2 linked regions of the Rhodopseudomonas sp. BAL398 genome follow. The protein of the gene in region 1 interacts with the protein of each later gene in a pairwise test. Links are inferred from orthologs where the notes say so. Each region holds a gene or a part of one and is shown on either strand. Other genes may lie near its edges.

Region 1 (5,568 bases):
AAGGAGCGCTCGGCGTCCGCGACGTGCGACTTGATGCCGTTCGACAATTCCTCGGCGCGCGCCATCAGCGTATCGCTCGCCTGGCGTCCGCTGCTCTCGAAACGGCCGGCGACGGCCTCGACGCGCGAGCCCAGCAGATCCTCGAACTGGCTGACGCGAATGTCGATGTCGTTGGCGACGGCGCCGACATGGGTTTCTAGGCCTTCGTGGATTTCCTGGAACCGGGCGCCGACGGTGCTGGCGAGCTGGTTGCTGCGCGCGTCGATGGTTTCGGTCACGTCGTTGATGCGCTGATCGATCGCATTGATCGCCTGGCTGGTTCCGTCGGTCAGCGTCGTGGTGAGATGAACCAGGCGCGAATCGATGGTTTGCACCGCCTGGGTGGCGCCATCGGTCAGCGCCGAGGTCAGATGGGTCAGACGGCTGTCGATCGATGCGATCGCCTGGATCGCCCCGGTGGACAGCGACGTCGTCAGATGGGTCAGGCGCTGATCGATCGACTCGACGGCGTGCTCGGCGCCGCTCGACAGCGTCGTGGTCAGCGTCTCGATCCTTGTGTCGATGGTTTCGGTCATCGACGTCGCGCGGTCGTCGAAGGTCTGTTCCAGCGACTTGAGATGGCCGCCGATCGCGTCGTCGAAGGTCTGGATCTTGGTGTGCAGCGAGCCGTCGAGATTGGTGACGCGGGATTCGAACGTGGTCTCGAACTGGGTCAGGCGATGATCCAGCGCGGCGCTGATGGCGCCGCCATTGGCGGTCAGCCTGGTGTCGAAGCTGTCGACATAGGACTTCAGCGTCTCGGAAATGTCCTGGGTACGCTGCCCCATCCGCTCGACGATCTCGCCGCCATAGGTCTTCACGGTGCGGTCGAATTCGGAGATGTGCTTGGTGATCAGCGCGCCCAGCATGCCGCTGTCGCGAGAGAACTTCTCGGCAAGCTCGGCGCCCTGATCCTTCACCAATTCGTCGAACGCGCTCATCTGCAGGCTGAGGGTGTCGTGGGCGTTCTCGGTCTGGCTGACCACCTTGGCGACCAGCGTATTGACGGTGACGTCGAGGGCTTCGCTGGCCTTGTCGCCGCTGGCCAGGACCTGGCTGGCGAGACGGTTGCCGGCGTCGTCGATCTTGCTGACCAGATCGCCGCTGCGCAGTTCGAGCTCCAGCAGCAGGGAGTCGCTGGAGTTCTTCAGCGAATCGTGGACCTGCTCGGTGCGATCGGAGATGCCGTCGACGATGGTGGAGGAGCGCTGCTCGAACTCGCTGGTGATGCGATCGAGGCGTTCGTTCAGCATGTCGTTGACGCGGTCGGCGAGGTCGACGAACTCGGCATGGACGTGGCCGGTCTTGAAATTCAGGCTGGCGGTCAGCCGTTCGCTGGCGTCGAGCACGGCGCGGGTGGTTTCGGCGCTGGCCTCCTCGAACCGGTCGAGCAGGTCGCCGCCGCGCTCGCCGAGCGCCAGGATCATGTTGTCGCCGGCATTGCTCAGCGATGTGGTGATATGCGCGCCGCGCTCTTCCAGCGCGCCGGTGATGCTCTTTGCCACCTCGTCGACGCGCGACGCGATCGCGTCGGAGATCAGCGCGATGTCGTGGCGCAGGTCGATCTGCACGCCGGAGATGGCGCTGCGAACCTGCTCGGCCTGGCCGACCAGATTGTCGCGCTGATGCGCGATGTCCTGCAGCAGCGCGCGGATCCGCACTTCATTGTCCGAAAAGGCGCGCTCAAGCGCGGAGACTTCGCTGGTCACCAGGGTTTCGAGCTCGCCGGCGCGCGCGATCGCGCGCTCGACGCCGTCGCCCATCGCGGCGACCTCGCGGCGGATCGCCTGACCCACGGTGACCATGGAGTCGCTGGCCGCGCCTTCGGGCTCGGAGAAACGGATTGCGACCTGGGCCATCGACTGCGCAATCATCCGCAGCTCCTGGCCGCGCCAGGCCAGGCTCGCCAGGAAATAGAACAGCATGACCGGCGCGAACAGCAGCGCGACCAGGCCCACCAGCGCCATGGTTCCACCGCTGCCCTGGCCGATGAAGGACTGCAGCGACGGCAGGAAAGCCACGGTCAGCAACCCGGCGCCGACCACCCAGATGCCGGCGAACACCGAAGCCAGCATGTAGACATTGCGGGCGGGGCGGCCCTTTTGAATGGCCTGCAGCAATTCGCCGATGGTTTCTCGATCGTCATTGGCGGGGCGCCGCGCAAAGCTCGGTTCTTCGATCGGCTCGTAGCTCGGGCGTTCATTGCCGATCGGGCGGTCGAAGCCGCCATCGTCGAAACCAGGCGCGGGCGCGGCTGCTGGCTTCGACGCACTCTCCGTGCCGATCGTGATCTGATCGTGCCCGTCGTCCGGCGCGTCGCTGATATTCAGGGCTTCCTGAATTGCGGACAGCGCGACTTCGGTCGGATCTTTGATCTTGGGATTGTTCGCCATGGTGGTCTACGCCCTTGTTGTACGCATCCGGGGGACCCCGCGCGATCGGTGACCGCAGCATGTCTCCGGCTCAGGTGCTTCAAGCCGGGCGAAATCGAACCCCTATGCGCCCAGCTTGTCAGCCACTTCCGCAAACATCCTATGGGCTCAAACGAGCGAATGAAATGGTTGCTGTTAATAACATGTTAATCATCGTTAACGGCAGTTAGGACTCGCCCGGTCAGTTACCGGCGAAAAACCCCGGAGCACCGGTCAAATCGTGGCAATATGTCGGCAAAACCGCGGCAAACTTGCGGCGATACCCGGCAATGATCCGTTAACCAATTTTGTGGTTGGTTAGCAGAAATACCAATGCGGGGGCGCGGCCGCCGGCGGTTCGGGGATAACTATGCCACTGCATCTTGAACGGGTTGAATGGATGCCATCGCCGCCGCTGGTGCCGGATTTGGAACCGCTTGATCTTGCGCATCTGGCGCGGATGACGCTGGGCGATGCCGGGCTGGAGCGCGAGGTGCTGGCGCTGTTCGTGGCGCAGGCCGACAGCCTGATGGCGATACTGGCGGCGCTGCCGGACGATGCCGCGGCACTGGCGCATACCTTGAAGGGATCGGCGCGGGCGATCGGCGCGTTCGGTGTGGCCGACGCCGTGGTTGAGCTCGAGGCCGCGCTGCGGCGCGGCGATGACGCGGCGCTGGCGCTGCTCACGCTGGGCTGCGCGGTCGACGCCGCGCGCGAGGCGATCGGCGTCCGGCTGGCGCGGACCTGATCCGGATCAAATCCGCCGCGCGGAATAGGCCGATTGCGCCGCGGACGCTGGCGGAATCCGGATCGACCCGCTATAGGACGGCCCGTATCCCCTCAGTCCCGATGAGCGAGCATGGCCAAGATTGAATTTGTGAGTCACACCGGCGAATCCCAGATCGTCGACGTCGAAACCGGCGCGACGGTGATGGAGGCGGCGATCCGCAACGCGGTCCCGGGCATCGAGGCCGAATGCGGCGGGGCCTGCGCCTGCGCGACCTGCCATGTCTATGTCGACGAGGCGTGGCGCGACAAGGTCGGCGGCCCGACGCCGATGGAAGAAGACATGCTGGATTTCGGCTTCGACGTGCGGCCGAATTCGCGGCTGTCGTGCCAGATCAAGGTCACCGACGAACTCGACGGCCTCAAGGTCAGCATCCCCGAACGCCAGGCCTGAGGCGCCGGCCGGCGGGCTCGCGCTAGCCCAGCGCGACGCCGCGCAGCGCCCAGCGCCGCAGATTGCCGATGATCTCCTCGGTCAGCGGCGTCGGCTTGCGCGTGACCTCGTCGACCAGCACGGTGATCGAGCGCGCCGAGGCGACGCAGATCCCGTCGGAAAACACCACCTGATCGAAATGCGTCGAGGTGCGGCCGAGCCGGACCACGCCGAGCCCGAGCTCGATCTTGCCGGGCCAGTGCAACTCGCTGCGAAAATGGATGTCGAGCCGCACCAGCACCCAGCTCAGCCCCGGCGGCATCAGCCCGTTGGCCTTGTCCTTGACCAGGCTGACCCGGCCGGATTCGAAATAGCTGGAATAGACCGCGTTGTTGACGTGGTTGTTGGGGTCGAGGTCGGCGAAGCGGACATTGTCCGACAATCGATAGGGAAAATCGTCCAGAACCGGCAGCGCAGCGTCGCGGGATCGTGCAGTCAAGGCGGTTTCTCCTGGTTTCTTGTGCTTTTGGCCCATTGAGCCGGTTTCTTGCGCCAGGACAAGGTGGCGGCCGGCCGAGCCGGCATAATTATGCCTTTCCTCGCCGGGCCTGCTTGGCTAGACAATCTGCGGCCGGAACGGCCCCCTTCGCCGCCTCTGTTCAACCGAAAAGAATCAATGATGACCGACGTGATCAAAACCGATGTGCTGATTGTTGGCGCGGGCCCCTGCGGACTGTTCGCCGTGTTCGAACTGGGCCTGCTGGATATCAAGGTCCATCTCGTCGACATTCTCGACAAAATCGGCGGCCAATGCGCCGAGCTGTATCCGGAAAAGCCGATCTACGACATTCCGGGCATTCCGCTGATCACCGGCCACGGCCTCACCGAAGCGCTGATGGAGCAGATCAAGCCGTTCAATCCGCAATTCCATCTCAACGAGATGGTGGAGCACGTCGAAAAGATCGGCGATCCGGGTTTCCGCGTCACCACCGACGCCGGCACCGTGTTCGAATGCAAGGTGCTCGTTGTGTCCGCCGGCGGCGGCTCGTTCCAGCCGAAGCGGCCGCCGGTGCCGGGCATTGAGGCCTATGAGGGGAGTTCGGTGTTCTACGCCGTGCGCAAGATGGAGCAGTTCCGCGACAAGGACATCCTGATTGTCGGCGGCGGCGATTCGGCGCTGGACTGGACGCTGAACCTCAACCCGCTGTGCAAGAGCATGACGCTGGTGCATCGCCGCGACGATTTCCGCGCCGCGCCGCATTCGGTCGAGCAGATGCGCGCGCTGGTCGCCGCCGGCAAGCTCGATCTGAAGATCGGCCAGGTCACCGAGCTGAAGGGCGCGGACGGCCAGCTCACCGGCGCCGTCGTCAAGGGCAATGACAACAACCTGTCGGACGTCACCTGCAACGCCATGCTGCCGTTCTTCGGCCTGACCATGAAGCTCGGCCCGGTGGCCAATTGGGGCCTGGAGCTGGAGAATAATCTGGTCCCGGTCGACACCGGCACCTTCGAGACCAACGTCCCCGGCATCTTCGCGATCGGCGACATCAACACCTATCCGGGCAAGCTGAAGCTGATCCTGTCGGGCTTCCACGAGGGCGCGCTGATGGCGCAAAAGGCGGTCAAATACGTTTACCCCGACAAGCGCGTAGTGTTTCAATACACCACCTCGTCGTCGAGCCTGCAGAAGAAGCTCGGCGTCAACTAAGCGGATGGGGGCTGCGGCGAGTACTATTTTCGCCGCGCCCCGGCCTCCGCTATCGGCGATGCCGCGCATTGCCGTCGCTTGGCCGACCCTCCCCGCGCGGGGAGGGAGGCGTTGGGCGCGTGTGCTCAGGGCGGTGAGGGCGAGGCGTTGTCGTCCCGATGGCAGCCCGCATTAGCGCAGCGATATGCGGGACATCGTCGTTCGGCCGGGTCCCGCATGTCGCGACGCTCATGCGGCGACGCCTGTTCACC
Region 2 (5,508 bases), 1.8 Mb from region 1 along the record:
CGCAGCAGACCGACGCCAAGATGATGACGCGGGCGCTGTTGTTGTCCGACGAGGCCGAGGCCGACAACAAGCCGGAGCTGGAAATCTTCGCCGACGACGTCGCCTGTGGTCACGGCGCCACCACCGGGGCGCTCGACGAATCGCTGCTGTTCTATCTGCGCGCCCGCGGCCTGCCGGAGAAGGACGCCGAGTCGCTACTGATCCAGGCCTTCGTCGGTGAGGCGATCGAATCGATCGTCGACGATCAATTGCGCGAGCTGGCGATTGGCGCGGCGTCGCGCTGGCTGGAGGCCCGGGCATGAGCACGCATCCGGCGGTTCTCAACGGTTCCTACGACGTCGCCAGGGTGCGCGAGGACTTTCCCGCGCTGGCCCTGAAGGTCTATGGCAAGCCCCTGGTCTATCTCGACAACGCCGCCTCGGCGCAGAAGCCCAGGCAGGTGCTGGAGTGCATGACGCGGGCCTATGAGACCGAATACGCCAATGTTCATCGCGGGCTGCATTACCTCGCCAATGCGGCGACCGAGGCCTATGAGGGCGGCCGCAGCAAGGTGCAGCAATTCCTCAATGCCAAGCGCTCGGAGGAGATCATCTTCACCCGCAACGCCACCGAGGCGATCAATCTCGTGGCGTCGTCATGGGGCGGGCCGAATATCGGCGAGGGCGACGAGATCGTGCTGTCGATCATGGAGCACCATTCCAACATCGTGCCGTGGCACTTCCTGCGCGAGCGCCAGGGAGCGGTGATCAAATGGGCGCCGGTCGATGACGAGGGCAATTTCCTGATCGAGGAGTTTGAAAAGCTCCTGAGCCCGCGCACCAAGCTGGTGGCGATCACCCAGATGTCGAACGCGCTCGGCACCATCGTCCCGGTCAAGGACGTGGTGAAGCTGGCGCATGACCGCGGCATTCCGGTGCTGGTCGACGGCAGCCAGGCCGCCGTGCACATGGCGATCGACGTCCAGGACATCGACTGCGATTTCTACATCATGACCGGCCACAAGCTGTACGGCCCGACCGGGATCGGCGTGCTGTACGGCAAATACGATCGGCTGGTGGCGATGCGCCCGTTCCTCGGCGGCGGCGAAATGATCCGCGAAGTGGCGCAGGACTGGGTCACTTACGGCGACCCGCCGCACAAATTCGAGGCCGGCACCCCGGCGATCGTCGAGGCGGTCGGGCTGGGGGCTGCGATCGACTACGTCAATTCGATCGGCAAGGAGCGGATCGCGGCGCATGAACACGATCTTTTGACTTATGCCGAAGCCAAGCTGCGTGAGATTAATTCGCTACGGATGATCGGCACCGCCAAGGGCAAGGGACCGGTGATATCATTCGAGATGAAGGGGGCGCATCCGCACGACATCGCCACCGTGATCGACCGGCAGGGCGTGGCGGTTCGCGCTGGAACCCATTGCGTGATGCCGCTTTTGGAGCGTTTCCAGGTGACCGCGACGTGCCGGGCCTCGTTCGGCATGTATAATACACGTGAGGAAGTCGACCATCTCGCACAGGCGCTGATCAAGGCGCGGGAATTGTTTTCATGACAGATACTGTGGAAGCCAAGACCGGCCACACGACCGACCCCAACACCGATGCGACGGCTGCCAAGGCCAATATGCAGACCGTGTCGGCGCTGTCCGCTGACGAGACCGAACGGCTCGGCAGCGAAATCGTCGCCGCGCTGAAGACGGTGTTCGATCCGGAAATTCCGGCCGACATCTACGAACTCGGCCTGATCTACAAGGTCGATATCAAGGATGATCGCACCGTCGACGTCGACATGACGCTGACCACGCCGAACTGTCCGGCGGCGGCCGAAATGCCGATGATGGTCGAGAACGCGGTCGCCACCGTGCCGGGCGTCGGCGTGGTCAATGTCAATATCGTCTGGGAACCGGCATGGACGCCGGAACGGATGACCGACGAGGCCCGGCTTGTGCTGAATATGTGGTGATGCGTCGATCCCTGTGACGGAGCGACCAGTCGCCGAAGTAACGACGGGCGAAGCAACAACGGGCGGCCTTGAACCGCGCCGAGGACTGCACAAATGACCGAGATGACACCAGCTGCCAGCAATCCCGCCAAGCCGAAGCCGCGTCCGCGGCCGCAGGTGATGCGACTGACCGAGGCCGCCGCCGCGCGGGTGCGCGAACTGACCGGGCGAGCCGATTCCGAAATCGTCGGCCTGCGGGTCGGGATCAAGAATGGCGGCTGCGCCGGCCAGTCCTACACCGTCGAATACGCCCATGACGTGCGGCCGAACGACGAAGTGGTCGAGGACAAGGGCGTCAAGATCCTGGTCGATCCCAAGGCCGTGCTGTTCCTGCTCGGCACCGAGATGGACTACAAGGCCGACAAGATGCAGTCGCAGTTCATCTTCAACAATCCGAACCAGACCGGCGCCTGCGGCTGCGGCGAATCGGTGCAGCTGACCGCCGCGACGATCGACAGCTGACACCTCTCGACGCCTTTAGGCCCCCGTCGAGCCTTGGTCGTCGGACGGAATCCGCCGCGTGGTCATCGCGAGGAGCGAAGCGACGAAGCAATCTGGTCTTAGATCGGGACGGCGGGATTGCTTTGCTGTCGGACGGCGCTGCGCGCCGACCTCGGCTCGCAATGACGACATTGGTCAGGATGACGGGATGAGAGATTGCTTTCGCCAGGGCGATGCCGCATGGACCGCGATTTCCTGATCGAGCTGTTCGCCGCCTTCGGCCCGGTGTCGATCCGGCGGATGTTCTCGGGCTTCGGCATTTCCGTCGACGGCGTCAATTTCGCGCTGGTGCTGCGCGGCGCGATCTATCTGCGCGCCGATGCGGATAGTATCGCACGCTTCGCGGCCGAGGGCGCCGGGCCGTTTCAGTATCAGACCAAGGTCAAGACGGTGACGGTGGGCTCCTATTGGCAATTGCCGGAGCGGCTCTACGACGATCCCGAGGAACTGGCCGAGTGGGCGGGCAGGGCGCTGGCGGCGGCGCAGCGCGCGGCGCTCGCCAAGCGCGGCAGGGCACGCAAGCCGGTGACCAAAAAGGCCGCGACCAAGAAGGCCGCGGCCAAGCGCCGAACCAGATCGGCTCAGGCCACCTGAGTCTGCTGGATGCAGAGGAATTCCGGATCGGTCTCGCAGATCACGCGATTGCGGCCGTTGCGCTTGGCTGCGTAGAGGCAGGCGTCGGCGCGGTCGATCATGGCGTCGGAATCCTCGCCGGGTTTCAGCGCCGACACGCCGACCGACAGCGTCACCCGGCCGAGGATTTCGCCGGTCGACTTCTTCTTCAATTCCTTCGACATCACCATCCGGCGGATGTTCTCGGCCAGGGTGATGGCGTCGCGCAGCGGCGTGTTCGGCAGCACCACGGCGAATTCCTCGCCGCCATAGCGCGCGGTGATGTCCTTGCAATCGATGCTGTGCCGCAGCGACTGGCCGACCAGGCGCAGCACCTGATCGCCGGTGAGGTGACCGTAATTGTCGTTGAACGACTTGAAGTGATCGATATCCAGCATCAGCAGCGACAGCGGCTGGCCTTTGGCACTGGCGTCGCGCACCGCTTCGCCGATCGCGCGGTCGAAATGCTTGCGATTGCCGAGGCCGGTCAGCGGATCGGTCAGGCTTTCGGCCCGGATCGCGTCGAGGCTGACCTGCAGATTGTTGATCTCGAGCTTGGATTTGCTCAGCCGTTCTTCCAGCGCCGAATTGGCGCTTTGCATCTCGTGGGTCGAAATCGCCAGCCGCTCGACAATGGCCTTGATCTGATCGCGGTCGCTGGCGAGCGAGAGCGTCTGGCTGGCGCCCTGCAGATTGTCGCCGAAGCTCGCGGTGGTGCCCAGCGCGTCGCTGATCAGCGACATCACATCGCCGATTTCGGTGACGACGCGGGCGCCGATCTTGTCGATCCGGTTGGTCGTCCTGCCATGGGACAGATAGGTCTCGTAGATCTGATCGAGCTCGGCGTCGGACAGTTTGCCGTTGCGCGCGAGGGTCTCGTTGATCGCCTCGTTGAGCGCGGCGTTGTAGCCGGTCGCATAGACGTACCAGATTTCGAAATTGCGCGGCATGGCGCCTTGCCGCAACGCCTTGATCTGGGCGAGGGCGATCTCGGCATAGCCGATCGTTCTCTCGTGTTCGTCCTGGATTTCGACTGCCACAAGCATCCCCAGTGCAGGCAGCTTTGCCTACGTTCCAGACCGTGAAGAAACGCCATTCGCAACCGTGAACACGCGGCATTCACAATCGCAGGTAGGCTAGCCTCAGACGATGAATACCCGGTAAACAACTTAGGTAGATTTGCGTAGGCCTAGCCCCGTGCTCAGCCGCGGGCGCGGACCGGGCGCAGCAGGAATGCCGGCAGATGCGAATGATCGGCGGGCTCCGATTGTGCGTCGCGGGGTGTCTGCGGCGCCGCGGCGCGACCGATCGAGGGCGCGTGCGAGGCCGGAGCGGCGGTGATGACCGGGGCCAGGGTCGCATGCGCGGGCTCCGGGGCGCGGCGCGGCTCGCGACGCGGCTTGCGCGGTTCACGGGGCTCGCTGCGCGGCTCGCGGGCGTCCGCTTCGCGGGGCTGTTCGCTGGCCGCGGCGGCGCGTGGTGCCTCCGACTCGGCCCGCGGCGTCCGGGATTCGCGGCGCGGACCGCGCGAGCGCGGCTCAGTGGAGCGGCGGTGGGTGCGGACCGGACGCTCGGCTTCCGGCTCGTCGGCTTCGAACTCGCCCTGCGGGCCGGCCTCGGCACGGGGGATGTCCTGGCCGATCAGCTTTTCGATCGCCGCGATGGATTTGGCGTCCGAGGGCGCCACGATCGAAATCGCGGTGCCGGCGCGACCGGCGCGGCCGGTACGGCCGATCCGATGGACATAATCGTCGGGGTGATGCGGGACGTCGAAATTGAAGACGTGGCTGACCTCGGGAATATCGAGGCCGCGGGCGGCGACGTCGGAGGCCACCAGGATCGGCAATTCGCCCTTGCGGAACGCGTCCAGCGCCGCGGTGCGGGCCGACTGCTCCATGTCGCCATGCAGCGCGCCGACGCTGAAGCCGTGCTTCTGCAGCGATTTCGCCAGCAGCGCGACCTCGCGCTTGCGGTTGCAGAAGATGATGGCGTTCTGCAGGTCGGTGGCGTCGCGCAGCAGCCGGCGCAGGGTATCGCGCTTCTCATGCGGCTCGCGGCCGGTCGGCACCTGCGACTGCGTCACCGTGACCGCCGTGGAGGCGGGCTTGGAGACTTCGATCTTGATCGGATTGTGCAGGAAGGTCTCGGTGATGCGGCGGATCTCGGTCGGCATCGTCGCGGTGAAGAACAGGGTCTGGCGGGTGAACGGCACCAGCTTGCAGACCCGCTCGATGTCCGGAATGAAGCCCATGTCGAGCATGCGGTCGGCTTCGTCGATCACCAGCAATTCGACGCCGGTCAGCAGCAGCCCGCCGCGCTCGGTATGGTCGAGCAGCCGGCCCGGGGTGGCGATCAGCACGTCGACGCCGCGCGACAATTTGAGGTCCTGGTCGCCGAACG

The links. Proteins that work in one complex are often made in the same cells at the same time.
Region 2: the proteins of RBJ75_RS12650 (region 1) and RBJ75_RS03830 interact in binary tests that used the Escherichia coli proteins (3 or more experiments, as listed by UniProt). The link is inferred for Rhodopseudomonas sp. BAL398 from one-to-one orthologs.

Annotation. Positions count from the first base shown.
Region 1 is NZ_CP133111.1:2,648,620-2,654,187, reverse strand. The notes cover bases 2,163-4,969. They hold RBJ75_RS12650 (2Fe-2S iron-sulfur cluster-binding protein), read left to right. Parts: upstream 2,163-3,309; coding sequence 3,310-3,630; downstream 3,631-4,969. Other genes in these bases: RBJ75_RS12640 (NAD(P)/FAD-dependent oxidoreductase), read left to right, coding at 4,289-4,969; RBJ75_RS12645 (acyl-CoA thioesterase), read right to left, coding at 3,653-4,108; RBJ75_RS12655 (Hpt domain-containing protein), read left to right, coding at 2,821-3,198; RBJ75_RS12660 (negative regulator of septation ring formation), read right to left, coding at 2,163-2,432. Also shown: more of RBJ75_RS12660, read right to left, coding at 1-2,162; more of RBJ75_RS12640, read left to right, coding at 4,970-5,317. UniProt on the Escherichia coli protein: Ferredoxin are iron-sulfur proteins that transfer electrons in a wide variety of metabolic reactions. Although the function of this ferredoxin is unknown it is probable that it has a role as a cellular electron transfer protein.
Region 2 is NZ_CP133111.1:821,803-827,310, forward strand. Bases 1,007-3,753 are described here. They hold RBJ75_RS03830 (HesB/IscA family protein), read left to right. Parts: upstream 1,007-2,049; coding sequence 2,050-2,457; downstream 2,458-3,753. Other genes in these bases: RBJ75_RS03820 (cysteine desulfurase), read left to right, coding at 1,007-1,546; RBJ75_RS03825 (SUF system Fe-S cluster assembly protein), read left to right, coding at 1,543-1,956; RBJ75_RS03835 (TfoX/Sxy family protein), read left to right, coding at 2,677-3,090; RBJ75_RS03840 (GGDEF domain-containing protein), read right to left, coding at 3,078-3,753. Also shown: Fe-S cluster assembly protein SufD, read left to right, coding at 1-302; more of RBJ75_RS03820, read left to right, coding at 299-1,006; more of RBJ75_RS03840, read right to left, coding at 3,754-4,148; RBJ75_RS03845 (DEAD/DEAH box helicase), read right to left, coding at 4,310-5,508. UniProt on the Escherichia coli protein: Is able to transfer iron-sulfur clusters to apo-ferredoxin. Multiple cycles of [2Fe2S] cluster formation and transfer are observed, suggesting that IscA acts catalytically.